DNA from 3 places in the Massilia putida genome. Region 2 is predicted to be linked to each of the others. Evidence: riboswitches for the same ligand, from Rfam matches in the RefSeq annotation. Region 2 holds a riboswitch; each other region holds the start of a gene.
The links. Region 2 has a riboswitch for cobalamin ahead of BVG12_RS28015 (TonB-dependent receptor). Riboswitches for the same ligand answer to the same signal wherever they lie in the genome.

Region 1 (5,039 bases), 1.0 Mb from region 2:
GTACTGCCTTGCTGCGCTTGCGAATCGTTTTGTTCGTCAGCAGCAGAGGAATGAGATTATGCAGTGTTTCGCTTAACTCGTCAACCCCTCGTCTGTTTTGTCGCGCCGTCGTTTCCGACTCATTTCATGCGCTGCAAAACAGGAGGCGAACTATAGCAAATCGCATCGGAGGTGCGCAAGGGGGGCTATGGTAAGAATTCTCCAGTTGCTTGTGTGCTATCGTTCCCGCCTTCATCACCCATGGAGCTCTCATGCGCCTCCCGCACATCGCCCCCACGGCCAATCCCGATCTCACCTCGCTGTTGTCTGCCGCCATCAATAACAAAACAAAACCGCTCGGCAGTCTCGGCGCGCTCGAACGGCTGGCCAACCGCCTTGGCCTGATCCAGGAGACCGTCGCGCCCACGATCCGGCAGCCGGCCATCCTTGTGTTTGCGGGCGACCACGGCATCGTCGCGGAAGGCGTGTCCGCCTATCCCCAGGACGTCACGTGGCAGATGGTCGAAAACTTCCTGGCCCAGGGCGCCGCCATCAATGTGTTCGCGCGCCAGAACGATATCGATCTGCATGTGGTGGATGCCGGCGTCAATCACGATTTCGGCGTCCGCGCGGGTCTCATCGACCGCAAGGTGGCGTACGGCACGCGCAACTTCGCGCTCGAGCCGGCGATGACGCCCGAGCAGTGCGCGGCCGCGCTGGAACACGGCGCCGCCCTCGCGGCCAACCTGCCCGGCAACGTCGTCGGCTTCGGCGAGATGGGCATCGGGAACACGACGGCGGCAGCAAGCCTGATGCACAAGCTGACCGGCATCCCCGTCGCCGAGTGCGTCGGCGCCGGCACGGGCCTGTCGCCGGAAGGCGTACTGCGCAAACGGCGCGTGATCGAAGCAGCCGCGCTGCACCACGCCGGCGTCGACGATACCCTTGCGGTGCTGGCCACGTTCGGCGGCTTCGAGATCGCGATGATGGCCGGCGCCATGCTCAAGGCGGCCGCGCTGCGCAAGGTGCTGCTGATCGACGGATTCATCGTGACGAGCGCCCTGCTGGTGGCGGTGGGTATCGAGCCCGCGATTCTGGATTACTGCGTGTTCGCGCACTGTTCCGACGAATCCGGTCACCGCCGCATGCTCGACGCGCTCGGCGCCGAGCCGCTGCTGCAGCTGAATCTGCGCCTGGGCGAAGGCACGGGCGCCGCGCTGGCCCTGCCGCTGCTGCACGCGGCCGTAAACTTCCTGAACGAGATGGCCACGTTCGAGTCGGCCAGCGTCAGCGAAAAGTCGGCTTGATGCATCAAATCAGACTGTTCTTCATCGCCCTGCAGTTCTTCACGCGGCTGCCGGTCCCGGCCTGGGTCGGCTTCGAAGCCAGCTGGCTGCAGCACGCGTCGCGCTACTTCCCGCTCGTTGGCTGCGTGGTCGCGGCGATCGCGGCCGGCATCTATTACGCGGCCGCGCACGTACTGCCCGCGCCCATGGCGGCGGTGTTGTCGACCGCGACGTCGATCTATATCACGGGCGCCTTTCACGAAGACGGCTTTGCCGACACGTGCGACGGCCTGGGCGGCGGCATGACGAAGGAGCGGGCGCTCGAGATCATGAAGGATTCGCGCGTCGGTGCCTACGGCGCGATCGGCATCGTATGCATGCTCGCGACCAAGCTGTCCGCGCTGGCGCTGCTGCCGCCGCGCGTGGCCGTGGCTGCGCTGTTCGTCGCGCATCCTGTCTCGCGTCTCGCCGCGACGGCGCTGATCTGGAAACTGGACTATGTGCGCGGCGAGGGCAAGGCCAAGCCGCTGGCGCAGCAGATGACGAATCACGAATTCGCGATCGCGGCGCTCACGTGCGCGGTGCCGGCCGCGTGCATGCTCGCCGCCGGCTGGATCACCCCGGCCGCGATGCTGGCCGCGGTGCTTGCGTCGACAGCCGCCGCGCTGTGGCTGGGCCGCCTCTTCGTGCGCCGCCTCGGCGGCTACACGGGCGACTGCCTCGGCGCCGTGCAGCAACTGGCGGAAGCGCTGGCCTACGTCGCCGTGCTCGCCACGCTCGGCCACGCCGCCTGGACTGCGGCATGACGCTGTACCTGGTGCGCCATCCGCGACCGGACGTGGCACCTGGCCTGTGTTATGGCGCCAGCGACGTCCCGGTGCCTGACGCGGAACTCGCCCGCGTGCACGCGGCGCTGGCGAAGCAAGACATACCTCACCTGCCCGTCTACGCAAGCCCGTTGCAACGCTGTGCCCTGCTGGCCGAACGCCTGGCCCCGGGCCGCGTGACGCTCGATGCGCGCCTGGCCGAGATGGATTTCGGCGCGTGGGAACTGCGTCCGTGGTCCGCGATCCCGCGCAGCGACGTCGACGCCTGGGCCGCCGATCTCCTCCACTACCGCCCCGGCGGCGCGGAGAACGTGCTCGACGTCGCGCGCCGCGTGCAGTCGTTCGTCGACGACCTGCGGCAACCGTCCGCGCTGATCGTCTGCCACGCCGGCACCATCCGCCTGCTGACAGCGCTGCACGACGGGACGCCGCTCGAACAGGCCGCGCTGCAGGCGGCGCAGACGCCGCATCGCATCGACTACGGGCAACTCGTCGTGCTGGGCGTATAATGTCTGCGTTTTGGTGCTCGCGCCCGTCTCTCGGGCGCAGTTAAACGGGAAACACGAAGCGCTTTACGAACAAGCGCCAACGTGTGCTGCCCCCGCAACGGTAAGCAAGTGCCGCCCGCGTTCGACGCACGCGCGGCAACCGTCTCCACATACCACTGTGCATCCGCATGGGAAGGTCGGACGGCCATACTTGCCAGCCCGGATACCGGCCAAAAGGTGGAAGCGCGCGATTCGTCACGCGCTTCTGTTCACCTGGCTGACGGGGACGTCGGCCGGTTGCCCATTACGAACACATCATGTCAGTTTCCGTTTCCCGGCAGGCCGCCGCGCTTTCGCTCGTCCTTGCCGCTTCCACTTCCGTCCACGCCGCCCCCGTTCCCGATACCGTGGTCGTCACCGCCAACCGCACGCCGCAACGCGCCGATGAGGTAATCCCCGACACCGTCGTCATCAGCAGCGAGGAAATCGCCCGCGCCGGCGCGGGTTCCGTCGCCGACGTGCTGCGCCGCCAGCGCGGCATCGAAATCGCACGCAACGGCGGCGCCGGCACCAACACCTCCGTCTTCCTGCGCGGCGCCAACAGCAATCAGGTCGTCGTGCTCGTCGACGGCGTGCGCATCGGTTCCGCGACCACCGGCGCGGCCGCCTGGAACGCGATTCCGCTGTCGTCCGTCGACCACATCGAGATCGTCTACGGTCCCCTGAGCTCCCTGTACGGCGCGGACGCCATCGGCGGCGTCGTGCAGATCTTCACGAAAAAGAGCGCAGGCCGTCCCGCCTTCAGCGCCGGCGCGGGCGGCGGCACGTATGGCACGAACCAGTACGACGCCAGCGTGCGCGGCTCGACGGGCGGTGAGCACAGCGTGACGTATGCGCTTTCCGGTGCGCACGAAGAATCGGACGGCTTCTCGGCCACGCGTCCCGGCGCGTTCGGCTACAACGGCGACGACGACGGCTACACGCGCAACAGCGTCAATGGCCGCGTCGCGCTGCGCCTGGCGGAGGGCCACGAGATCGGGGCGCAATTCCTGCAGAGCCGGTTGAATGCGCAATACGACAACGGCAGCTCGGCCTTCGACGCCCACAACATCCAGGAAGTCGACAGCTATGCCGTGTTCCTGAACGACCGCATCCTCCCCATGTGGCGCAGCAGCGTCCAGGTGGCGCGCTCGGAAGATAAACTGGGGAGCTTCACGAGCACGGCGCCGTCCGGCAACGCCCAGCTAAACACGCGCCAGGACGAGTTCACGTGGCAGAACACGTTCGACCTGAACGGCGACACGCTGCAGGTGCTGGCCGGCCACCGCAAGGAGCAGGTCCTGTCCAGCTCCGTCAAGGAGGTCAACCGCACGCGCATCACGAATGCCGTCGCGGCCGCGTACGACCTGCGCCGCGGCAGCCACCTGCTGGACATCAGCGCGCGCAACGACCGTTCCGAATACGGGTCGAAGACGACGGGCGCCGCCGGCTACGGCTACGAGTTCACGAAGGACCTGCGCGCCACGGCCAGCTTCGGTACGAGCTTCCGCGCGCCCACGTTCAACGAACTGTTCTATCCGGGCTACGGGCTGGTATCGAATCAGCCGGAACGGGGCCGCAACGCGGAAGCGGGCGTGCAGTATCGCGTGGCCGGCGTCGACCTGCAGGCGAATTACTACCGCAACCGCCTGACCGACATGATCGTGACCGTCACCCCATGCCCGACCCGCACCGGCAGCTGCGCCTATAACGTCAATCACGCGCTGCTGGAGGGCTTGACCCTGGCCGCGGACACGCGCCTCGGCAACCTCGATCTGCGCGCCAGCGCCGACCTGCAGGATCCGCGCGACGAGACGACGGGCAAGCAGCTGGCCCGCCGCGCGCGCCGCCATGCCAGCGTCACTGCCGACTACAACCTGGGCCAGGTGGACGCCGGCGTCGAGCTGCAGGCGTCCGGCCGCCGCTTCGACGACGCCGCGAACAAGAACGTCCTTGGCGGCTACGGTTTGCTGAACCTGTACACTACCTGGCACATGACGCGCGACTGGTCGCTGCTGGTCCGCGTCGACAACGCGGCCGACAAGCACTACGAGCTGGCGCGCAACTACGGCACGGCCGGGCGCACCTGGTTCGCGGGCATCCGCTACGGTCTCCGCTAAACACCATGTACCGACGAGCCATGCAACCTGTTCCACCGCCCCTGCGCCAGCGCGCCGTTCCGATCATCGCAGCGCTGCTGTGCGTTGCGATCGCCTGCCTGCTCATCGCCGGCATGACCGGATCGATCGCCGTCGCGCCGTCCGACCTGCCGGACGCGGTGGCGCAGGTGCTGCGCGGTCGGCCGGAATCGCTGGCCGCATCGCTCGTCGAGCTGCGCGCCGGCCGCGCGCTGATGGCCTTCGTCACCGGCGGCGCGCTCGCGCTGGCCGGCGTCATGATGCAGGCGCTGCTGCGCAATC
Region 2 (5,039 bases):
ATGTTCCTCGTCCGGCTTGGACTTGTCGTACATCCTCAGGATCTTGCCTTCGACATCACTCATTGCGCTGTTTCTCTACCTTTGCTGATTTCGCGTTATGTCGCGTTATTTCGACTTCGCCGCTTTCGCCACCAGGGCGTCCATCACCTGCAAGGTCGCCTGGAACAACACGGGCTCGCTGGTGGTCTTGACCGAATTGTAGACGATCGAAGGCGACGTCTGGTACTTGCCGTCGATGATGACGGTCGGCACGCCGTCGACCTTGTAATCGGTCGTGATCTGCGGCAGGCGGTGCAGCTTGGTCATCACGCCGAACGAGTTCCACACTTCCAGGAACTTGTTGCGGTCGATTCCGTTCTTGGCCACCCAATCGATGATCGCGGCGTCCGTGTTCAGGCGCTGGTGATCCACGTGCCAGGCCTTGAACACCTTGCTCTGGAATTCCTCGGCCTTGCCCATCGCTTCCAGCGTGAGGTACAGGTGCGCTTCCGGATCGTTGGGGCCGGAGAACGGCAGGTGGACGCGCTTGAACTGGATGTTGCCGCCCTGTTTTTTGACCCACTGTTCGAGCTGCGGTTCCAGCGCGTTGCAGTGCGGGCAGTGGTACATGAAGAACTCGATCACCTCGACCTTCTTGCCCGTGGCCTGCACCGGCTGCGGCTGAGCGAGCGTCACGTACTCGACGCCGCTCTTCGGGTCGGTCGGCGAAGCGAAAGCGGTGCTGGCGGCAAGCGCGGTAGCGAGCAGGGCAAAACGCAGGGAACGCATAATTTTCCTTCTAGATTGGTTAAGCGAACGATCGCGAGATTACCACTTTTTCGTTCGCCAGCCTTAGCCCTGGCTTATTTATTGCAATTGGCTACCGTCGTAACCAACAGATGCCGCTGACACGTCATTCCCGCGCAAGCGGGCATCCATGCTGAGCCACTTCGATCTGTTCAGTATGGATCCCCGCTTTCGCGGCGGTGACGGCGGAGCGAGCTGCGACTTAAAAGTCGTACCGTGCCGACAGTTTCAGCTGGCGCCCATCGCTCGGATAGATGCCCGATTTGCAGCCGAACGCATTGCTGAAGTAGTGGCGGTCCGCCAGGTTCAGCCCCGTCGCGGCGACTTCCCACGCGCCGAACTTGACGGCGTAACGCGCGTCGAGCGTCGTGTAGGACGGCATGCGCGCGCCGCAGCTGTTGCTGAAGTCGTTGCCGTAGCGCTGGCTGTCGACCCATTGCGCGCCCACGTCGGCCGACTGGCCATTGCCCGGTGCCCAGGCCAGGCGCGCGGTCACCACGTTCTTCGGCACCAGCACCAGTTCGCGGCCGGTGTTCGGGCCGTCCGTGAAGCGGGCCAGCACGTGCTGCACGTGCGCTGCCGCCCGCCAGCCGGCCGCCAGCTGCGCTTCGGCATCGATCTCGAAGCCCTTGCGCTCGGTCGGGTCGAGGTTCGTGTTCGCACCCCAGCCGCCGTTCGCGGTCGGATCGAAGAAGATCTCGTTGTTCAGGCGATGACGGAACACGCGCGCCGTCAACGTACGGCTGTCGTCGCCCGGCGCGTGGCGCAAGGTCGTGCCGAATTCCAGGTCGTGCGACGTCTGCGCCTTCAGGATGTCGATGCTGGTGCGGTAGCCGTTCTCGTCCACGTTCGCCACACGGTAGCTCTGTCCCGCCTTGGCGAACACCTCGACGAGCGGATGGACGCGGTAGCTGGCCTGCGCTTCCCACGCGTTCTGCGATTGCGAGCGGTCTTCCGGCGCGACGTGGGCCACGGCGTCCACGACGTCCTTGTCGAAGTTCTCGTGGCGCGCGCCGAGGGCGACGCGGCCGTCGTGGGCCGGATCGAAGCGCAGCTCGTCGCGCAGGTATACCGCTTTCGACGACTGGCTCGCATCGGCGTTCGAGTACGATGCCGTCGTCTTGCGCTTCCAGCGCGTGACGTCCAGGCCGCCCACCAGTTCGTTGAGCATGCCGCCGACGTCGGACAGCCAGCGGGCACGCGGCGAGAACTGGTCCTGGCGGCCGTCGTACGCATTGGCCGAGCCGAAGGACAGGTAGTTCGACCGCAGGTTGCGCTCGCGGTGCGACAGGTCGGCCGCCAGGTCGACCGCGCCCAGGCGGTACTCGGCGAAGACGTTCGCGCGGTCGGTGTTCAGCGAGCCGAAGTCCTGCGGGGTCGAGGCCTGGCGCGGGTCGGCGTCGAACTGCGCCAGCGTGAGCGAACCGGGAAGGCGCGTCTCCTGGCGCGCGCTCTCGACGTGGATGCCGGCGCGCCCGCCCGTGAAGCGGGTCTGCAGGTTGAGCGAGGCCGTCGTCTGGTCGAAGTCGCTGTTCCGGCGGTAGTTGTTGCTGCCCTGGCGCGCGACGGCGATGTCGGCACTGATGTCGCCAGCGGTCTGCGACAGCTGCGCACGCACGTCGTGCTCGTGGAACGAACCGCCTTCCGCAAACACGGAACCGTGCATGCCGGCGGCGACGGCGCGGCGCGTGGTGATCTGGATGACGCCTCCGGTCGCGCCTTCGCCGTACAGCACGCTGGCGCCGCCGCGGGTGATCTCGATGCGCTCGACCGTGTCGATCGGGATCGTCGACAGTACGGTGTTCGCCAGCTCGTTCTCGTTCAGGCGCACGCCGTCGACCATGATCACCATGTTCTGCGCGCTGTTGGTGCCGAAGCCGCGCAGGTCGAGCGCGAAGTCGGGCGACGAATCGAGGCTCTGGCGGCCGAACACGCCGCCGACCTTGCGGATCGCGCTGTTCACGTCATTGACGCCGGCGCGGCGGATGTCGTCCTGGGTGATGACGGTGGCGCCGATCGGACGCAGGCTTTCGACACTGGGAAAACGGGAACCGGTGATGACGACGGTCGACGGGATGTCGTCCTGGGCGCGAACGGCGCCGGCAAACAGGGACAGGGATACGGCGCAGGCCAGCGCGATCGGCTTGACGGCCGGCGCGCCGCGGGTGGAGGCGGCAGAATTCATTGGATGTTCAATCTTCGTTTGGCCGGCAAGCGTCCCCGCACGCCGGCGTACACAAAAGCGCGGTTTGACACCGGCTTCCCCTGTCTGGCCGGTCTCCGGGCTCCAAGACGGACCGTCCCACCTTCCTATGCAAGCACAGTGGTTATCGGGGCGGCCTGTCGCCGATGCGGCGACGCTTGTTTACCGTTGCGGGGGCAGCACACGTTGGCGACCCGCCGGAGGCGCGCGCTTCGTGTTTCCCGTTTAACTGCACGCGCAGACGCGCGTGCGGGCACCAAACCTGGGGATTATAACCTGTATAGTGTGGGCACAAAAATTACAGCCACGCCAGGGGGCTCGCATGCATCCTCGTTTCAGTGTCCGCTTCGCCATCGCCGCCGCCCTGCTGCTGACGGGCACAGTGCGCGCCGCGCCGGCGTCCGACGGCATCGCCCTCGCCGCACCCGACGCCGCCGCCGTGCGCGTGCCCAGCAGCCCGGACGCCTGGGGCGGCCCGCGCACGGGCCGCGAGCCGACCTTGTCCGACCGCGTCGTCCATTACGACATCGACGCCACGCTCGATCCCGTCAAGCACACGGTCGCGGGCCGCGAACGGCTCACATGGCGCAACCGCAGCAAGGTCGCCGTGAAGAGCGTCTACCTGCACCTGTACATGAATGCGTTCGAGAGCGCGGGCAGCACGTTCTTCACGGAGCGGCGCGAGCGCGACGGCACCTTCCGCTCCGGCGTCGACATCAAGGACGCATGGGGCCACATCGCCCTGAGCCGCGTCGCACAGGGCGGCGCGAATGTGCCGTGGACCTTCGTCCATCCCGACAACGGCCCCGCGACGGACCACACGGTGGTGCGTTTCGACCTGCCGCAGGCCGTCGCGCCGGGCCAATCGACCACGTTCGACATCGACTTCCTCACGCAGCTGCCGCGCGTCGTCGCGCGCACGGGATACTTCGGCACCTTCCACCTCGTCGCCCAATGGTTCCCCAAGATCGGCGTGCTGGAACTGCCGGGCGAACGCGGGGCACAAGCGCCGCGCTGGAACGTGCACGAATTCCACATGAATTCCGAGTTCTACGCGGACTTCGGCAGCTACGACGTCAAGTTGACCGTCCCGCGCGGCTACACGGTGGGCGCGACGGGCGAGCCGCAAGGCGCCCCCGTCGACAAGGGCGGCCTGCGCACGTGGCGCTTCGTGCAGGGCGACGTCCACGACTTCGCCTGGACCGCCGACAGCCAGACGGCGAAGCCCCTCGTCGACACGTGGACCGGCCCGGGCAGCCCGCCCGTGACGGTGACGGTGCTGTACCCGCCCGAATTCGCCGCCAGCGCGGCGCCCGCGCTGAAGACGGCGAAGGAATCGCTGACGTATTTCTCGAACACGCTGGGCCCCTACCCGTACAAGACGCTGACCGTCGTGATCCCGCCCTACAACGCGGAGGAAGCGGGCGGCATGGAATACCCGACGTTCTTCACGGCCGAAGCCTATCGGACGGTCGATGCGCGCACGGCGAACCAGTTCGCGCTGGCCTTCGTCACGATCCACGAATTCGGCCACGGCTATTTTTATGGCCTGCTCGCGTCGAACGAATTCGAAGAGCCGATGCTGGACGAGGGCCTGAACGAATACTGGGACAACCGCATGATGCGCGACCAGGGCCAGCTGGCGTTCATCGCGACGCCGCTGCTGGCCCGCCTCGGCTTCGCGCCCGGCTATCCGACCTTCGACGCCGAACGCACGGCCACGCCGCGCAACGACCCGGCCGATCCGCCCGGCGCCAACGCGTGGTCCCGCCTGCAAGACATCGGTCCCGTCTACACGCGTACCGCGATCCTGATGCGCGACCTGGAAGCGCGCATCGGCAAGGCGCCGATGGAGCGCGCGTTCAAGGAATACTACCGGCGCTGGAAATTCCGCCACCCGAGCGTCGCGGACCTGGCCGAGACGCTGGCCGAGGTAACGGGCCGGCGCGCCGTCATCGAGGACGCGTTCGCGCGCCAGGTCTACGCGGTCACCCGCGTCGACGACCGCATCGGCGATCTCTCGAGCACCGAGCAGCTGCCCCTGCCCGGC
Region 3 (5,039 bases), 2.8 Mb from region 2:
ACGTCTGTCCGGGGACGGCCGCCATCGTGCTGCCCGGCTGACGCCGGTCATGGCTGCAGCACGTAGTGGCCGGGCGCGTCACGCAAGCTGCGTCCCGGCGGCGGCGGCGCCACCCATGGGCCCGCGAGCCGCGTCAGCCAGTGTTCCCAGGCCGGCCACCAGCTTCCTTCACGCACGCGGGTCTCGGACTGCCAGGTGTCGGGATCGACATAGGGCCCGTCGTGCTCATGGGTACTCATCTGGTAACTTCGGCCCGGCGTGCCCGGCGGCGACACGACGCCCGCGTTGTGGCCGCCCGTGGTCAGCAGGAATGTCACCGACGTGTCGCTCAGCGGAATGATCTTGTAGACGGAGCGCCACGGAGCGACGTGGTCCGTCATCGTGCCGACCGCGAGGATGGGAATGTGGATGTCGGTCAGCGACACGGGCCGGCCATTGACGATGTAGCGCGAGCTGGCCAGGCTGTTCTGCAAAAACAGGTTGCGCAGGTATTGGGAATGCATGCGGCAGGGCATGCGCGTCGCGTCCGCATTCCACGACGCCAGGTCGTTGTCCTTGTCCGGAATGTCGAGCAGGTAGTGGCGCAGGCGGCGCGACCAGATCAGGTCGTTCGAGCGCAGCAGCTGGAACGCGCCGGCCATCTGGCGCGTGTCCAGGTAGCCCTGCTGCCACATCACGGCCTCCAGGAAGCTGACCTGGCTCTCGTCGATGAACAGCGACAGCTCGCCCGGTTCCGTGAAGTCGACCTGGGCCGCCAGCAAGGTCATGCTGGCCAGCCGCTCGTCGCCGTCGCGCGCCATCGCCGCCGCCGCGATCGCCAGCAGCGTGCCGCCCAGGCAATAGCCGCAGGCGTTGACCTGGGGCGCGCCGGTCTCGCGCACGACGGTGTCCAGCGCTTCCATCACGCCATGGCGCCGGTAATCTTCCAGCGACAGGTCGCGGTCGTCGGCCTGCGGATTTTTCCAGGAAATCATGTACACCGTATGGCCGTGCTCGACGAGGTAGCGGACGAGCGAGTTCTGCGGCGAGAGGTCGAGGATGTAGTACTTCATGATCCACGCCGGCACGATCAGCTGCGGCACCGCGTGGACCTGCGGCGTGACGGGATCGTAGCGCAGCAGTTCGATGAGATGGTTGTCCATGACGACCTTGCCGGGCGTGATGGCGACGTCGCGGCCGGGCCGGTGGCTGACGGGCGCCGTGGTGCCGGCCAGCGCCCGCCGCAGGTCGGTGCCCGCCCGGGCCAGCCCATGCACGAGGTTCTGGCCGCCGCTGGCGAGCGTGACCTGCTGCGCCACCGGGTTGGTGGCGATGAAGTTCGACGGCGCGACGCCGTCCAGCAACTGGCGCGCGACGAACGTGACCACGTCGCCGTGGTGCGACGACACCCCGCGCACGCCGCTCGTGGCCCGGTGCCACCATTGCTGCGTGAGCAGGAAGCCCTGGCTGAGCTGGTTCCACGGCCAGGTATGCCACAGCGGATCGTTGAAGCGCTTGTCCTGCGCCAGCGGCTGCACGGGCTCGGCTGCCGTGCCGAACATGGCGCTGGCGCTGTACTGCAGCCAGCGCTGCATGTTGCTCGCGGCCTGCACGCCCAGCTCCATCTGCTTGGCGGGCGACAGCAGCAGGTGGCTGGCCCAGTCGTACCACGCGCCGGCCAGCGCGGCCGGCGAGACGTAGCCGGTCACGCGCCCCAGCGCGGCGTTCAGTGCCAGGTCGATGTGGGCATGCTCGACGCTTGCCTCGGGATAGCGCGGCCGCGGCCCGCCTTGCCACGTGCTGGCTTCGCGCCGCTGTTCGCTCGGCGGGATTTCGGACAGGATGTTCATGGCGCGCGGGCTCCTTACAAAGATGCATGGCCGTTAGACCAGGATCCGGCCGCTTAGTGCCGCGCGGGAGCGTAAAATTGCTTGATGCATCGCAGTTGCGAGCCCGGCGGTGAACGTATCATTTGCTTCGGCGAGGTAGCAAAGCGGTTATGCGGCGGCTTGCAAAGCCGTTTAGACGTGTTCGACTCACGTCCTCGCCTTTCGAATTACACGGGTTGCCGTCAAACAGGCGTTTGCCCGAACAGCGAACCCGGCTGTCCCCAGGTATCTTCATACAGCATGTCGTCCACGGCGCGGCGCTTGTCCCAGCCTTCGGCCTCGAGCATGGGCGCAGGGTAGAACTGCGCGACGTGGCCGACGCACAGCACGGCGATCGGCATGGTGTCGTCGGGCATATTGCACAGCGCGCGCACGCGCTGCGGATCGAACAGGGATACCCAGCCGACACCGATCCCTTCGGCGCGCGCGGCCAGCCAGAAGTTCTGGATCGCGCACGATGCCGACGCAAGATCCATCTGCGGCATCGTGCGCCGGCCGAACACATAAGGTTCGCGCTTGTCCATCAGCGCGACGACGAACAGCTCGGCGCATTCCAGGATCCCCTCGACTTTCAGACGCATGAAATCCTGCGCGCGCTGGCCGAGCGCATGCGCGGTCTGCACGCGCTCGTCGTCCACGTGGGCGTGGATGTCGCGACGCAGCTCGCGGTTGACGATGCGGATGAAACGCCACGGCTGCATCAGTCCGACACTGGGCGCGTGGTGCGCGGCCCGGATGAAGCGTTCCAGTTGTTCCGCATCGACAGGCGTTGCGAGGAAGTGGCGCATGTCGCGCCGTTCGAAGATGGCGCGGTAGACGCCCTCGATTTCGGGGGACGAAAAGGCATTGGGGGACATGGGAATCCTCTACTGAAGGACGGAAGGCGGGGCGGTACCGCATTTTTTTTTCGAGCAGAACTAGGCTGCTTTCGCCGTTCAGTGTAAGATCGCGGCCTTGGGTGCGTCAATTCCTCTCGGAATTGCGTTAAACGGGAAACCGGTGACACCGCCTCGCGCGGCCATTCCGGTGCAGCCCCCGCTGCTGTAAGCCTGACGACTCTGCCTGTAAGCCACTGCGAGCAATCGCGGGAAGGTGCGGAGAAGGATGACGGCGAGCCAGAATACCGGCCCAGACAAGCCAGCACCATTCCCCGGGGTGACGGGAAGCCGCTGCCGATCGCGTCGTGCGCCGGGCTGTGTCCGCGTGCCGTCCACCCGTCGGCCGTCCTCTTGCCTCCCCGTTGGTGCCGTTATGGACCATTCGACGGGAGGATTCGAATGCACATCATGGAAGGTTTTCTGCCGCCCGTTCACGCGCTCGGCTGGACCGCCGTTTCCGTTCCTTTTCTGGCCTGGGGCCTGCGCTCGATGGGGCGCGGCCTGCGGGCGCATCCCGAGCGGCGCATGCTGCTCGGCGTCGCCGCCGCGTTCGCGTTCCTGCTGTCGGCGCTCAAGCTGCCGTCCGTGACGGGCAGCTGTTCGCACCCGACCGGCGTCGGCCTCGGCGCGCTGCTGTTCGGGCCCGTCGCGATGGTGCCGGTGGGCTTCGTCGTGCTGCTGTTCCAGGCGCTGCTGCTGGCGCACGGCGGCATCACGACGCTCGGCGCCAACGTGTTCTCGATGGCGATCGTCGGACCGTGCGTGTCGTACGGCGTCTTCCGCGCCGTGGCCGCGCTGGGCCTGACGCGTTCCGCCGCCGTCTTCCTGGCGGCCTGCGTGGGCGACCTGGCGACCTATGTGACCACGTCGGCGCAGCTGGCGTGGGCATTTCCTGCTGCGTCCGGCGGCTTTGCCGCGTCGTTCCTGAAGTTCGCCGGGATCTTCGCGCTGACCCAGGTGCCGATCGCCATCAGCGAAGGCCTGCTCACCGTGCTGGTGGTGAATGCGATGGCGCGCTTCAACGCGCATGAATTGCGTGCGCTGCCCGTCATGGCGGTGCGTGCGCGGGAGCCGGCATGAAGCGCCGGACGTGGTGGATTCTCGCGGCCGTCATCCTGCTGACGGTGCTGCCGCTGTGGCTGGCGCGCGCGCCGGCGGGCGGTTTCGGCGGTGCCGACGACGCCGCCCGGCAGGCCGTCGGCACGATCGCGCCCGGCTACCGGCCGTGGTTCGCGCCCCTGGTCGAACCGGCCAGCGCGGAGATCGCATCGCTGTTGTTCGCGCTGCAGGCCGCCGCCGGCGCGGGCGTGATCGGCTTCTGGCTGGGTCTCTCGGTTGCGCGCGAACGTGCGCGCCGCGCGGCGGATCCGACACGGGAATACGATGCGGATCGATGACGCCGCCTACGCCAGCCGCTGGCGCCATGTCGCGCCGTCGGCCAAGCTGCTGTTCGCGTCCGCCGGCACGGCCGCGGCATGGATCGCGCACGGCCCCGGCGCATTGGCCCTGCTCGCGGCGGCCTCGATGCTGGCCGCGCTGCTGGGTGCGCGCGTGCCGCCGCGCACCTATGTCGCGGTGGCGCTGGCGCCGTGCGGCTTCCTGCTGCTGTCCTGCCTGACGATGCTCGTCGCGCCCGGCACCGACGGCGCCTGGCACTGGACGCCAGCGGCGCTGCCGTTTGTTGCGCGCACGGCGCTGCGCTCGCTCGCCGTGCTGGCGGCGCTGCTGGGCCTCGTGCTCACGACGCCGCTTCCCGACCTGCTCGCGCTGCTGCGCCGCCTGCGCGCGCCCGAGCTGCTGCTCGACCTGATGGCGCTGAGCTACCGCATGCTGTTCGTGCTGCGCCAGGCGTGGGACGAGGGCGTCACGGCGCAAAGCGCGCGCCTGGGCCATGGGGGCTGGCGCCGGGCGTGGCGCTCGACCGGGCTGCTGGCCGGCCAGATGGCGGTGCAGGTCTGGCACCGGGCCGCCGCGCTGCAGGCGGCCGCCGACGCGCGCGGCTACGACGGCCGGCTGCGCTTCCTGCCGGGCGCATTCCCCCATGCCCGCCGCGACCGTCTCGCCGCGCTGCTGGCCGGTGCCGCGCTCATGGCCGTGGCGCTCGGAGACCGGTCGTGACGGCCGCGTCGCTGCTCGCCTTGGAGGCCGTGGACCATGTGTTCGCCGACGGCAGTGCCGGCCTGCGCGGCTGCGGCCTCGCGCTCGCGCGCGGACGCCGCCACGCGCTGCTGGGCGCCAACGGCGCCGGCAAGACCACCGTGCTGCAACACCTGAACGGCTTGCTGCGCCCGAC

Region 1: another riboswitch for cobalamin. It lies ahead of BVG12_RS23415 (TonB-dependent receptor domain-containing protein); the one in region 2 lies ahead of BVG12_RS28015 (TonB-dependent receptor).
Region 3: another riboswitch for cobalamin. It lies ahead of BVG12_RS09405 (energy-coupling factor ABC transporter permease); the one in region 2 lies ahead of BVG12_RS28015 (TonB-dependent receptor).

Annotation. Positions count from the first base shown of each region.
Region 1 is NZ_CP019038.1:4,763,130-4,768,168, reverse strand. It holds gene cobT (nicotinate-nucleotide--dimethylbenzimidazole phosphoribosyltransferase) at 252-1,286, shown strand; gene BVG12_RS23425 (adenosylcobinamide-GDP ribazoletransferase) at 1,286-2,071, shown strand; gene BVG12_RS23420 (histidine phosphatase family protein) at 2,068-2,601, shown strand; cobalamin riboswitch at 2,596-2,829, shown strand; gene BVG12_RS23415 (TonB-dependent receptor domain-containing protein) at 2,898-4,739, shown strand; gene BVG12_RS23410 (FecCD family ABC transporter permease) at 4,760-5,039, shown strand, end outside.
Region 2 is NZ_CP019038.1:5,788,932-5,793,970, reverse strand. It holds gene BVG12_RS28025 (hypothetical protein) at 1-63, opposite strand, end outside; gene BVG12_RS28020 (thiol:disulfide interchange protein DsbA/DsbL) at 106-768, opposite strand; gene BVG12_RS28015 (TonB-dependent receptor) at 989-2,971, opposite strand; cobalamin riboswitch at 3,041-3,265, opposite strand; gene BVG12_RS28010 (M1 family metallopeptidase) at 3,312-5,039, shown strand, end outside.
Region 3 is NZ_CP019038.1:1,624,409-1,629,447, reverse strand. It holds gene BVG12_RS09425 (TGL-type protein-glutamine gamma-glutamyltransferase) at 1-41, shown strand, start outside; gene BVG12_RS09420 (PHA/PHB synthase family protein) at 48-1,829, opposite strand; tRNA gene BVG12_RS09415 (tRNA-Cys) at 1,959-2,029, shown strand; gene bluB (5,6-dimethylbenzimidazole synthase) at 2,051-2,725, opposite strand; cobalamin riboswitch at 2,808-3,014, shown strand; gene BVG12_RS09405 (energy-coupling factor ABC transporter permease) at 3,146-3,826, shown strand; gene BVG12_RS09400 (energy-coupling factor ABC transporter substrate-binding protein) at 3,823-4,143, shown strand; gene cbiQ (cobalt ECF transporter T component CbiQ) at 4,130-4,864, shown strand; gene BVG12_RS09390 (energy-coupling factor ABC transporter ATP-binding protein) at 4,861-5,039, shown strand, end outside.